2 regions of the Clostridium saccharoperbutylacetonicum N1-4(HMT) genome follow, and region 2 is predicted to be linked to the other one. Evidence: a T-box and tRNA genes for the amino acid it is inferred to sense, from the RefSeq annotation. Region 2 holds a T-box; the other holds one or more tRNA genes.
The links. The T-box of region 2 lies ahead of pheS (phenylalanine--tRNA ligase subunit alpha). A T-box ahead of a tRNA ligase gene usually reads a tRNA of that ligase, here a tRNA-Phe.

Region 1 (5,798 bases), 2.7 Mb from region 2:
TCTTTTTCTTTATCTTTATTTTCTCTATGTTTTTTTATATCATTTTCATCCGCAATTCTTATAACATTCTTTAATGGTGATACTATATCTTCTTCGTTTATATCTTTAATTCCTATAACACATTCGCCAAATTCTATTCCTCTAGCTGTTTCTACTATCACATAGTCACCTTTATTAATCTTGAGTTCTGATGGACTAAAATAATAGATTTTTCCTGCCTTTTTAAACCTTACTCCTATAACTTTTATCATCAATTATACCTCCGCAAATCCCATAAGCAAAACACTTATGGTCATTGAATAGTTTGTGTTACTATTAAAATTTATTCTAGCTTCTGTTATGTATTCTAACATATTATTTAACTTTTTATAAGATATTCTCCTCGATATATCCTTTATTTTATCTACTTTATCAAAATTAACAATAAGTTCATCATTATTTAGTTCTTTAAAAAGCATAATATCTCTCAAATATGACAGAAGTATATTTAATAATTCAAACTTATCATCCTTAGCATTCTTTAATAATTCTCCATATTTTAATGTATATCCTTGATCTCTACTCAAAATGTCTTCAAATATCTCAATGCATATTTCTCTTAGCTTTTTTAATTTTTCATCGTTTATAAGCTTATCTACATTCCCAGGTATTCCTGCACTATAAGCTAATGCAGACTTTTTAATATCAGAATCTAAGTTAGCATAATTATCCTCAATATAGTTTGATATTTCTGTTTTTTTCAATGGCGTTAACTTATATATTTGACAACGAGATTTTATAGTGTCTAATATTATTTCTAAAGAATCACTTAATAATATTAAGTACACGCCACTAGGTGGCTCTTCAATAGTCTTAAGTAAAGCATTTTGAGCTTGAATTGTTAATTTATCACACTTATATAATATTAGTACTTTTTTATCTCCTTCATATGGTTTTTTATTGACCTCAAGTATTATATTTCTTACATCATCAACTCCAAAAGAACTTGAAGAAGGATAGTACCTTACAATATCAACACTCTCTGCATTATTCTTCTCTTCTATAATAGCATTAGAAAGATATTTTGCTATTATACTCTTTCCAATTCCATCATCTCCAACTATCAAATTTGCATGAGAAAACGAATCATTCAATTGCCTACTATTTATATTGTTTATAATATTTTTATGACCTATTATTTTTCTCAATGCACTCTCTCCTTGGAATTATATTTTAACAAATTGATCTACATCAATTACAAATATAGTTGCACCACCTACATCAACTTGTATAGGATATTGCTGTGTATACCCACCTTCATTCCCTCCAAATGCACTTGATGTAACTATTGTTTCTTTTCTTTTTTTACATATATTCTTAATAATATCAATAACAGCTTGAACTTTTTCTTCTTCTATTCCCACCATTAAAGTAGTATTCCCTGATTTTAAAAATCCTCCTGTTGTTGCTAATTTTGTAACTCTATAATCTTCTTCTGTTAATGCTTCTGTAACATCTATTGAATCTTCATCTTGAACAATTGCAATTACTAACTTCATTATAATTCCCCACCCTCAAATAATAATTTATTATTTTTATTATTATTTTACCACAAATATGACCATTTTTATTATTTAGTTAATCAATGACTTTATTTTTGAATCTAATATAGATTTTATTTGCTTAATAACATTTTCTTTTGATTGCTCTGCATCAATTTTTATGATTCTATCCTTATTTCTTTCATAAACAATATTATACCCATCTCTAACCTTCTGATGAAAATCTAATTCTTCTAAATCCAATCTATTAATTTCTCTGGAATTATTATTGCTTATTCTTTCCAATCCAATTTTAGGATCAAGATCAAATAATATAGATATATCAGGCATATATTCTCCAATAGCGAATTTATTTATGCTCATGACTTCTTCAATTCCTAAGTTTCTTGCATAACCTTGATACGCTAATGAAGAATCTATGAATCTATCACAAAGTACTATTACTCCTTTTTCTAAGGCAGGTATTACTTTTTCTACAAGATGCTGTCTTCTTGCAGCGGCATATAGTAATGCTTCTGTTCGAGCTTCCATCATCACATTTTCTTTGTTTAATATAACTTGTCTTATTTGTTCAGATATTTTAATGCCACCAGGTTCTCTTGTTTGTATGCACTTTATTCCTTCCTCAATAAGCCATTTATATACTTCTTCTATTGCTGTTGTTTTTCCAGAGCCTTCTCCCCCTTCAAAAACTATAAATAAACCTTTTTTCATAACAAATACCTCATTCTCAAGAATATTGATCTGAGAATAGTTTGATTTAAACTTGTTGATTAAACAAAATTATTTTAATTTGATCTTTATAAGTATCATAATTCAAATTTTTCGGCGTTATATTCACAATTTTATCCTCACAAGCCTTACAAATCTTTTCTCCATTTAATATTATACCATCACTAGTGCTTTCTCCACACATAAAACATAAGTTATTTAAAATTTTCATAACTCTATCCTCCTAATTTCATTGATATTATAAAATTATTAACAAATTAAACGCCTTTAATACAAACATATCTACTAAAAATATCTAAACAAATATTTTTTTACTTTTTGGTAATACTAATAATTAATAAAAATAATATTTCACTCTATCAATAAAATAATATTATGAAAGGAGATTTTACTACAAACATAGTTAAATCTATATATTACATATAGTCTATTAGTTTTATTTTGTTTGTGTTAAGTAAAAAAATTTAAGTTTATGAAACAAAAGATTATTTCTTTTCTCTCTACATGCAATGAAGATATTAGAAACTTGTGCAGCTACTTATATAAGCACCCAGAAAGTAGTTACAATGAAGTAAAAGCTTCTAACTATATTTGCGATTTGTTAGATAAATATAATTTTCAAATAGAAAAAAATTTCTTAAATATAAAAAATGCTTTTATTGCAAAAAAAGGAAAAGGACATCCCAAAATATGTTACCTCTGCGAATATGATTCAATAGAAAATGAAGGTCATATTACTGGACATAATATGGTTACAGCGATGTCTGTTGCAGCTACTTTAGCTTTAGGAAATATCATTAATGATATTGGAGGTTCTGTAATTTTAATTGGATGTCCTGGCGAATACCTTGGTGGAACTAAAGGAATTATGGTTAAACAAGGTGTATTTGATGATATAGATGTTGTAATGTTAGTACATCCTGATACTTCTACCTGTGAAAGTGGCTCTTCATCGGCCATTATTCCATTAGGACTGAAATTTCTGAGTAAAAATAAATTGACATTTCTAAATAAAGATTCATATACATCTTTAGATGCTGCTCTTTTAACTATTAATATTTTAAACTCTATAAAAAAAGAATTTCCTGATAATTTAGATATAAATACAGTCATCTCAAACAATGGATATACAACTTTACTATTGCCATCGGAAACTGAAATTAAATTATGTATTAGAGCATCTAATACAGCAACAGCCAACTATGCACATAATAAGATAATAGAAATAGCCAGAATAGTAACTAAACTTATGAATATTCCTAACAAATTCTTCTTATACGAGTATCCTAATAAAGAACTCGTAACAAATCGCACATTAAACCGATTATTTAGTCATAACTTAAAAGAAAGTGGAATAATAAACATAAACCCACCACGAGATATTTATGCTGGACTGAGCATTGGTGATGTAAGCCATAAAGTTCCTTGCATACATCCATATATCTCCATAATAAATGATACGACCATTAAATATGGTAGTATTGAGTTTGCTAAAGCTACTATTTCTACTTTTGCTTTAAAACAATGTGATATTGTTGCTACTTCTCTTGTACTAACTGCTATAGATTTAATAGAAAATGAATCATTACTCAAAGAAGTTAAAACTGAATTTTTCAATACAGTACATACTATATAATTTATTTTGCAGAAAGCCATATGAAAGTAAAATTCATATGGCTTTAACTATGAGTCCTATTTATTATTTCAGAAACAAAAAAATAACTTATATACTACTCTTTTAAGTTAGTATATAAGCTATTTTTACAATTTGGAGGCGCCACCCAGATTTGAACTGGGGAATAAAGGTTTTGCAGACCTCTGCCTTACCACTTGGCTATAGCGCCATTATGGTGGCTCGAACTGGAATCGAACCAGTGACACGAGGATTTTCAGTCCTCTGCTCTACCGACTGAGCTATCGAGCCATCTTACCTCGCAACTTCCTACTCTCCCACACAGTCTCCCATGCAGTACCATCAGCGTTATAGACCTTAACTTTCCTGTTCGGAATGGGAAGGAGTGTCACCTCTATGCCATCATCACGAGATTTATTCAGTTAACAGTTTTTTGAAAGATATGTTCTTTCAAAATTGCATATAATTATTAATGTATTTTTTACAACTTAACTTATTGGTCAAGCCCTCGACCTATTAGTATCAGTCAGCTAAATATGTTACCATACTTACACCTCTGACCTATCAACCTTGTAGTCTTCAAGGGGTCTTACTAGCTTATGCTATGGGAAATCTCATCTTGAGGGGGGCTTCACACTTAGATGCTTTCAGCGTTTATCCCTTCCCGACTTAGCTACCCAGCTATGCTTCTGGCGAAACAACTGGTACACCATAGGTCAGTCCATCCCGGTCCTCTCGTACTAAGGACAGCTCCTCTCAAATTTCCTACGCCCGCGACGGATAGGGACCGAACTGTCTCACGACGTTCTGAACCCAGCTCGCGTGCCGCTTTAATGGGCGAACAGCCCAACCCTTGGGACCTACTTCAGCCCCAGGATGCGACGAGCCGACATCGAGGTGCCAAACCTCCCCGTCGATGTGAACTCTTGGGGGAGATCAGCCTGTTATCCCCGAGGTAGCTTTTATCCGTTGAGCGATGGCCCTCCCACGAGGTACCACCGGATCACTAAGCCCGACTTTCGTCCCTGCTCCACTTGTAGGTGTCGCAGTCAGGCTCCCTTCTGCCTTTGCACTCTTCGAACGATTTCCGACCGTTCTGAGGGAACCTTTGGGCGCCTCCGTTACATTTTAGGAGGCGACCGCCCCAGTCAAACTGCCCACCTAACAATGTCCTGTCACCAGTTTCATGGCATCCAGTTAGAACTTCAATACTATCAGGGTGGTATCCCAACAACGACTCCACTAAAGCTGACGCCCTAGTTTCCCAGTCTCCCACCTATCCTGTACAGACAATACCGAAATTCAATGCTAAGCTACAGTAAAGCTCTACGGGGTCTTTCCGTCCAATCGCGGGTAGCGAGCATCTTCACTCGCACTACAACTTCGCCGGATTTGCAGTTGAGACAGTGCACAAGTCATTACGCCATTCGTGCGGGTCAGAACTTACCTGACAAGGAATTTCGCTACCTTAGGACCGTTATAGTTACGGCCGCCGTTTACTGGGGCTTAAGTTCATACCTTCGCATTACTGCTAAGTATTCCCCTTAACCTTCCAGCACCGGGCAGGCGTCAGCCCCTATACATCAGCTTTCGCTTTAGCAGAGACCTGTGTTTTTGTTAAACAGTTGCTTGTGCCTATTCTCTGCGACCTGCTTTCGCAGGCACCCCTTCTCCCGAAGTTACGGGGTCAATTTGCCTAGTTCCTTAACTGCAATTCTTCCGTCGGCCTTAGGATTCTCTCCTCATCTACCTGTGTCGGTTTGCGGTACGGGCACTACTTCTCTCTCTAGATGCTTTTCTTGGAAGCATGGAATCAGATACTTCGGTTCCGTAGAACCTTCCCCATCACGCCTCAGAATTGTTGGAACGGATTTGCCAATCCCAACTCCCTA
Region 2 (5,798 bases):
TAGCAAGCATTACTACTCTGTTATCTAGCAAGCCCTTTCTATATCTAGGTTCTCTTTCTGTAGAAACCTTGAAAATTGTTGTAGGAATTTTTTCATATCCATAGATTCTTGCTATTTCTTCAGCTATATCTTCTCTAATTGCAATATCAACTCTAAAGGTTGGTGCTTTTACGACTAAATTATCACCATTAATTTCTGTAAATAAATCAACGCTGTCCAAATATCTCTTCATTTCTTCTTTAGAAAGTTCTGTTCCAAGGAAGCTGTTTACCCAATTTGAATCAACTGTTACTGTTGACACTTCTTTTTTGTTATTGTAAACATCAATTGTTCCTTCCATAACTTCACCAGCATTTAATTCACAAATTAAACTGCAGGCTCTGTTTAATGCAACTTCTGCTAAGTTTGGATCAATATCCTTTTCAAATCTTCCTGAAGCTTCTGTTCTTAAATTTAATTTCTTCGAATTTACTCTTATGTTAGTTCCATCAAAGTTTGCACATTCAAAAACAACTTCAATTGTATCTTCTTTTATTTCTGAGTTTAATCCACCCATTATTCCAGCAAGACCTATAGTATTATCACCATCTTTAATACAAAGCATAGAATCATCTAGCTGTCTTTCTACTTCATCTAAAGTAGTGAATTTTTCACCTGCTTTTGCTCTTTCTATAACTATTTTATTAGTAGTAATCTCTCTTCTATCAAAAGCATGCATTGGTTCACCAATCTCAAGCATAACAAAGTTTGTTATATCAACTATGTTGTTTATTGGTCTTACACCTGCTTCAAGAAGCCTTTCCTGCATCCAGCCTGGGGAAGGCTCTACTTTAACATTTTTAATTGCTCTTGCCATATATCTGTTGCAAAGAGAATCTTTAACTTCAACATTCAATTCTTCATTTATATTTTTTGAATTCTTAACTTCATATTCTAAACTTGGCATTTTATAAGTTGTTCTAAGAGCTGCAGCCGTTTCCCTTGCCATTCCAACCATGCTTAAGCAATCAGGTCTATTTGAAGTAATTTCAAAATCTAAGATAGCTTTATTTAGGCCTAAAATTTCTTTAATATCCACTCCAAGCTTAGTATCTGTAGGTAAAATCATTAAACCATGTACTGGTTTATCTCCTGCTGTTCCTAATTCTTCTTCTGAACAAAACATACCATTAGACGCTACTCCTCTAAGTTTACCTTTCTTTATCTTGGTTCCATCAGCAAGGGTTGATCCGTGAAGAGCAACTGGCACAACATCTTGCTCCTTCATATTTGTAGCTGCTGTAACTATTTGAATTTCTTCACTGACTATATCAACTTGACATATACTTAATTTATCTGCATCAGGATGTTTTTCAATTTTAGTGATTTTTCCAGTAACTACATTTTGAATTACATCCCCTTGAACAATAAGTTCCTCTAGTTGTGATCCAGTTAAAGTTAATTTATCTCCTAATTCCTTAGGACTAACATTTATATCAACATAATCTTTAAGCCAATTATATGGTACTTTCATTTTGTCTCCTCCTCTTGATTATTGGGTATATGGATTATTGAATTTTTCTCAAAATATCCACACCCAGTATTACAATGTTCAATTATCAATGGTCAGTACTTTATTATGAATTTTCAATGTTTAATTAATGTTTATTTCCTTTGAAGATCTTTAAATTTTGACCAATTATTTTTTCAAACACATCATAATAGTATTAATTTCAAATAATTTCTTAGAATTGGTTTAAGAATCTCATATCACTTTCATATAGTAATCTTATATCATCTATTCCATACTTTAACATTACCATTCTATCTACTCCAAAGCCAAAAGCAAATCCACTATATACTTCTGGATCAAGTCCACAATTTCTTAGTACATTTGGATGAACCATTCCACAGCCTAAAAGTTCTATCCAACCACTACCTTTACATACTCTACATCCTTCACCACCACAAACGAAGCATGTTGCATCCATTTCTGCTGATGGTTCTGTGAATGGGAAGTGGTGCGGTCTGAATTTAGTTTGAACTTTATCACCAAACATCTTTTTAGCGAATAATTCTAAAGTTCCTTTTAAATCAGCAAAAGTTACACCTTTATCTATAACTAAACCTTCCATTTGATAAAATATAGGTGAATGAGTAGCATCTACAGAATCTGATCTATATACTTTACCTGGTGATATCATTTTTATTGGAGGCTTTTGATTTTCCATAGTTCTAATTTGAACTGGTGAAGTTTGTGTTCTAAGGACTATATTATCATTAATATATAACGTATCTTGTTCACTTCTTGCTGGATGATTCTTAGGAATATTTAAAGCTTCAAAGTTATAATGATCATATTCAACTTCTGGCCCATCCTCAATTGTGAAACCCATTGAAACAAAGATTTCTTCCATGCTTTGTAAGGTTAAATCTAAAGGATGTCTTTTTCCTATAACTTTCTTTCTTCCTGGAAGTGAAATATCTATGTTTTCACCTGCAAGTTTTTCTGCTTTTTCTTTACTTTTTATATCAGATAATACACTTTCTAATTTCTCCTCAACAGCTGCTTTAGCTTCGTTAACCAATTTCCCTACCATTGGTCTTTCTTCTGGAGAAACACTCCCCATACCTCTTAATATTGTAGTAAGTTCTCCTTTTTTTCCTAAGAACTTTACTCTAATTTCTTCTAATTCACTGCTGTTTTTAACAGCTTCAATTTGATTTAATGCAAGTTCTTGTAATTCTTTAAGTTTTTCTTTCATAATCGTTTCTCCTTTCAATGCTGCAAATTTCAAATATTAATTTCACAGGCTTTTTTGCATAAAAAAATCGTCCCCCTAAAAAAGGGACGAAATATCCGCGTTACCACCCTAATTGGAACTCAAAATACAAGTACCCAACTTAATTTAATTAACGACCTTTTTTGCCGCTAGCTACTACTGCAATTTTCACAGCTAGAACTCCTGAGCGAACTTCAATATTATATTATTTAAGAAGGCTTACAGTCCATGACCCTCTCTCCCTTAAAACTTTTCTAATATTTACTTTCTCATTCACAGTTTTAAATATCCAATTAATACAATTCATTATACAAATAAATTTATAAAATATCAATATATTTTTCAAAATTTATGCATAAATTCATTATTTTATTTAGGTTGATTTTGTCTTACTTTTTCATACATAATAACAGAGGCAGCTATTGCCACATTTAAAGATTCAGCATTGCCTGGCATTGGTATCTTAACTTTAGTATCAGCCATATCCAGAACTTCTGAACTAACTCCATTCCCTTCATTTCCAACAGTTAAAAGAACCTTTCCTCTTAAATCCGCTTGAAAAAAGTTTTTATCTGTATCTAAAGATGTAACTACTAAATTAAACCCTTTTTCCTTTAATTCGTTAGCCAAAGAGAAATTCTCATCATCATAATGAATAGGAATATAAAATATAGATCCCATTGTAGATCTAATTGTTTTTTCATTATATATGTCCACGGTTCCTTTTGTCAGTATAATACCCTGCACTCCTGCCGCATGAGCTGTTCTTATTATAGTCCCAAGATTTCCTGGATCCTGCAGCTTATCACAAAGTAAATAAAAATCCCCATCAGAATTTAGTATTCTAGCATTCATATTTATAACTGCAAGTATTCCTTGAGGATTTTCTGTCGAAATAAGCTCTTTAAACAAATTTGCTGCTATTTTATAAATTTTAATCTCTTCATTAATATATTCGCCTAAAAATTCATCAATTTTATTTACTGCATCTTCTGCTACAATTAAATAATCTACATGAACTTTTGCTTTAAATGCTTCTTGAACCAATCTAAAACCTTCAATTATGTACTTGCTGGTTTTATTTCTGTTTTTTCTTTCTTTAAGCTTCTTTGTATTTTTAAACAAACTATTTTCTTTACTTTCAATAAATATCAAAGCGCTACACCTCAAAATCACAAGAATATTTTAATTTATGCAAGAATAACAGTAAGTCTTAGCACTTACTTCTTGCCAATTTGTAACTCTAATTTGACATAAGCAGTGAATCCAAATCTATGATTTGGCGTGAATCGTGTGCTTAGTGAACAAATGCGAGTCGAGTTTCCTCTAATCATTCTAACTCTTATTTATATTTGTATATAAAAATAAAATGCGGTCTAAACCGCATTTTATGTATTAAGCATTTAATTGTTTTTTAGCAACTTCCACTAATTCAGCAAATGCTTTTGGATCGTTTATAGCTATTTCAGATAACATCTTTCTGTTGATGTCGATTCCAGCTAATTTGATTCCGTTCATAAATTTAGAATATGATAAGTTGTTTATTCTTGTTGCAGCATTAATTCTTGCAATCCATAAACTTCTGTAATCTCTCTTCTTATTCTTTCTACCAACGTAAGAATTTCTTAACGCTCTGATTACTGATTCATTAGCAGTTTTAAATAGCTTACTCTTTCCACCGTAGTATCCCTTTGCAAGTTTTAAAACTTTTTTATGATTTTTACGAGAATTCTTTGCTCTCTTTACTCTTGCCATTACTTAAACCTCCTGCACTACCTCTATATTATAGGTATGGTAATAATTTCTTCATTACTTTTTCTTGTGACTTTGAAACATATCCAGCTTTTCTAAGATTTCTCTTAGTCTTTGAGCTCTTCTTAGTTAAGATATGACTCTTAAACGCTTTAGCTCTCTTAAGCTTTCCTGTACCTGTCTTTCTGAATCTTTTTGCTGCACCTCTATGACTTTTCATTTTTGGCATGATTAAATCCTCCTCTCAAGTTATGCCTTTTTAGGCCCTAAAACCATTGTCATGCTTCTGCCTTCCCTCTTGGGGTGTTTCTCTATAAGGCAAACATCTTCTAATTTAGAAGCAAATTTATCAAGGATTCTTTGTCCAATATGACCAAGTTCCATTTCTCTACCTCTAAATCTAACAGTGATTTTAACTTTATCTCCATCTAATAGGAACTTTCTAGCATTTTTTGCTTTTATATCAATATCATGTTCCTCAATTGTTAGACTTACTCTTATTTCTTTAATACTAATAACTTTTTGCTTTTTCTTAGCTTCTTTTTCTTTCTTTGATTGCTCATAAATGTACTTACCAAAGTCCATAATCTTACAAACTGGTGGTTTTGCATTAGGAGAAATCATTACTAAGTCAAGCTCTTTTTCTTCAGCAAGTCTTCTTGCTTCAGCTGCTGAGATAACACCTAATTGTTCTCCCTCGCTGCCTATTACTCTAAGTTCTTTTTCTCTAATTTCTTCATTCATTGGAAAATCTTTATTAATATTTTTCACCTCCGAAAAATTATATGCATAATAAAAAGACGGCCTTCTAGCCGTCTCAAAATTATCAATACATATTGCACAGATATCCATAAACCATACTAGTAGTACTTATAACACTGCATGGTGAGAAACGGCTGTTTCTTCTTAACAAAGATGAGTATATCATCATTAATAATCCATGTCAATATTTTTTTAGTATTATTTTTTCACCTTTATATTCCTCACTACTTTTATAAAAAGCAACCTTGCTTTCAAACACTTTTTCAATCGTATCCAAAAATTCCTTATTGTCACAATTTTCTTTTCCATATATATTTATATTCTTGGGCGCATTTGTTATTAATCCACTAATTAATATATCTTCCATATTTAAATCTGTACTGCTCCCCTCTATTTTTATATCACTTATAAAATTGTAATATAAATTTCTACCTTCCCTATCTCTAACTATATAATTATTATTTTCATCTATTACTATATTAATTTCTTCAATTTTGCATTCTTGTATTTCTACAAAATATT

Region 1: it encodes a tRNA-Phe, which carries the amino acid that the T-box ahead of pheS (phenylalanine--tRNA ligase subunit alpha) is inferred to sense. The anticodon was not compared.

The regions. Positions count from the first base shown of each region.
Region 1 is NC_020291.1:152,580-158,377, reverse strand. Features, by position in the region: gene CSPA_RS00755 (PSP1 domain-containing protein) at 1-251, opposite strand, end outside; gene CSPA_RS00750 (DNA polymerase III subunit delta') at 255-1,187, opposite strand; gene CSPA_RS00745 (cyclic-di-AMP receptor) at 1,206-1,538, opposite strand; gene tmk (dTMP kinase) at 1,614-2,255, opposite strand; gene CSPA_RS00735 (sigma factor G inhibitor Gin) at 2,302-2,484, opposite strand; gene CSPA_RS00730 (zinc-binding metallopeptidase family protein) at 2,746-3,909, shown strand; tRNA gene CSPA_RS00725 (tRNA-Cys) at 4,043-4,117, opposite strand; tRNA gene CSPA_RS00720 (tRNA-Phe) at 4,122-4,197, opposite strand; rRNA gene rrf (5S ribosomal RNA) at 4,203-4,319, opposite strand; rRNA gene CSPA_RS00710 (23S ribosomal RNA) at 4,403-5,798, opposite strand, start outside.
Region 2 is NC_020291.1:2,870,039-2,875,836, reverse strand. Features, by position in the region: gene pheT (phenylalanine--tRNA ligase subunit beta) at 1-1,513, opposite strand, end outside; gene pheS (phenylalanine--tRNA ligase subunit alpha) at 1,725-2,744, opposite strand; T-box leader at 2,824-3,048, opposite strand; gene CSPA_RS12785 (TrmH family RNA methyltransferase) at 3,132-3,917, opposite strand; gene rplT (50S ribosomal protein L20) at 4,158-4,517, opposite strand; gene rpmI (50S ribosomal protein L35) at 4,546-4,743, opposite strand; gene infC (translation initiation factor IF-3) at 4,764-5,285, opposite strand; gene ytxC (putative sporulation protein YtxC) at 5,458-5,798, opposite strand, start outside.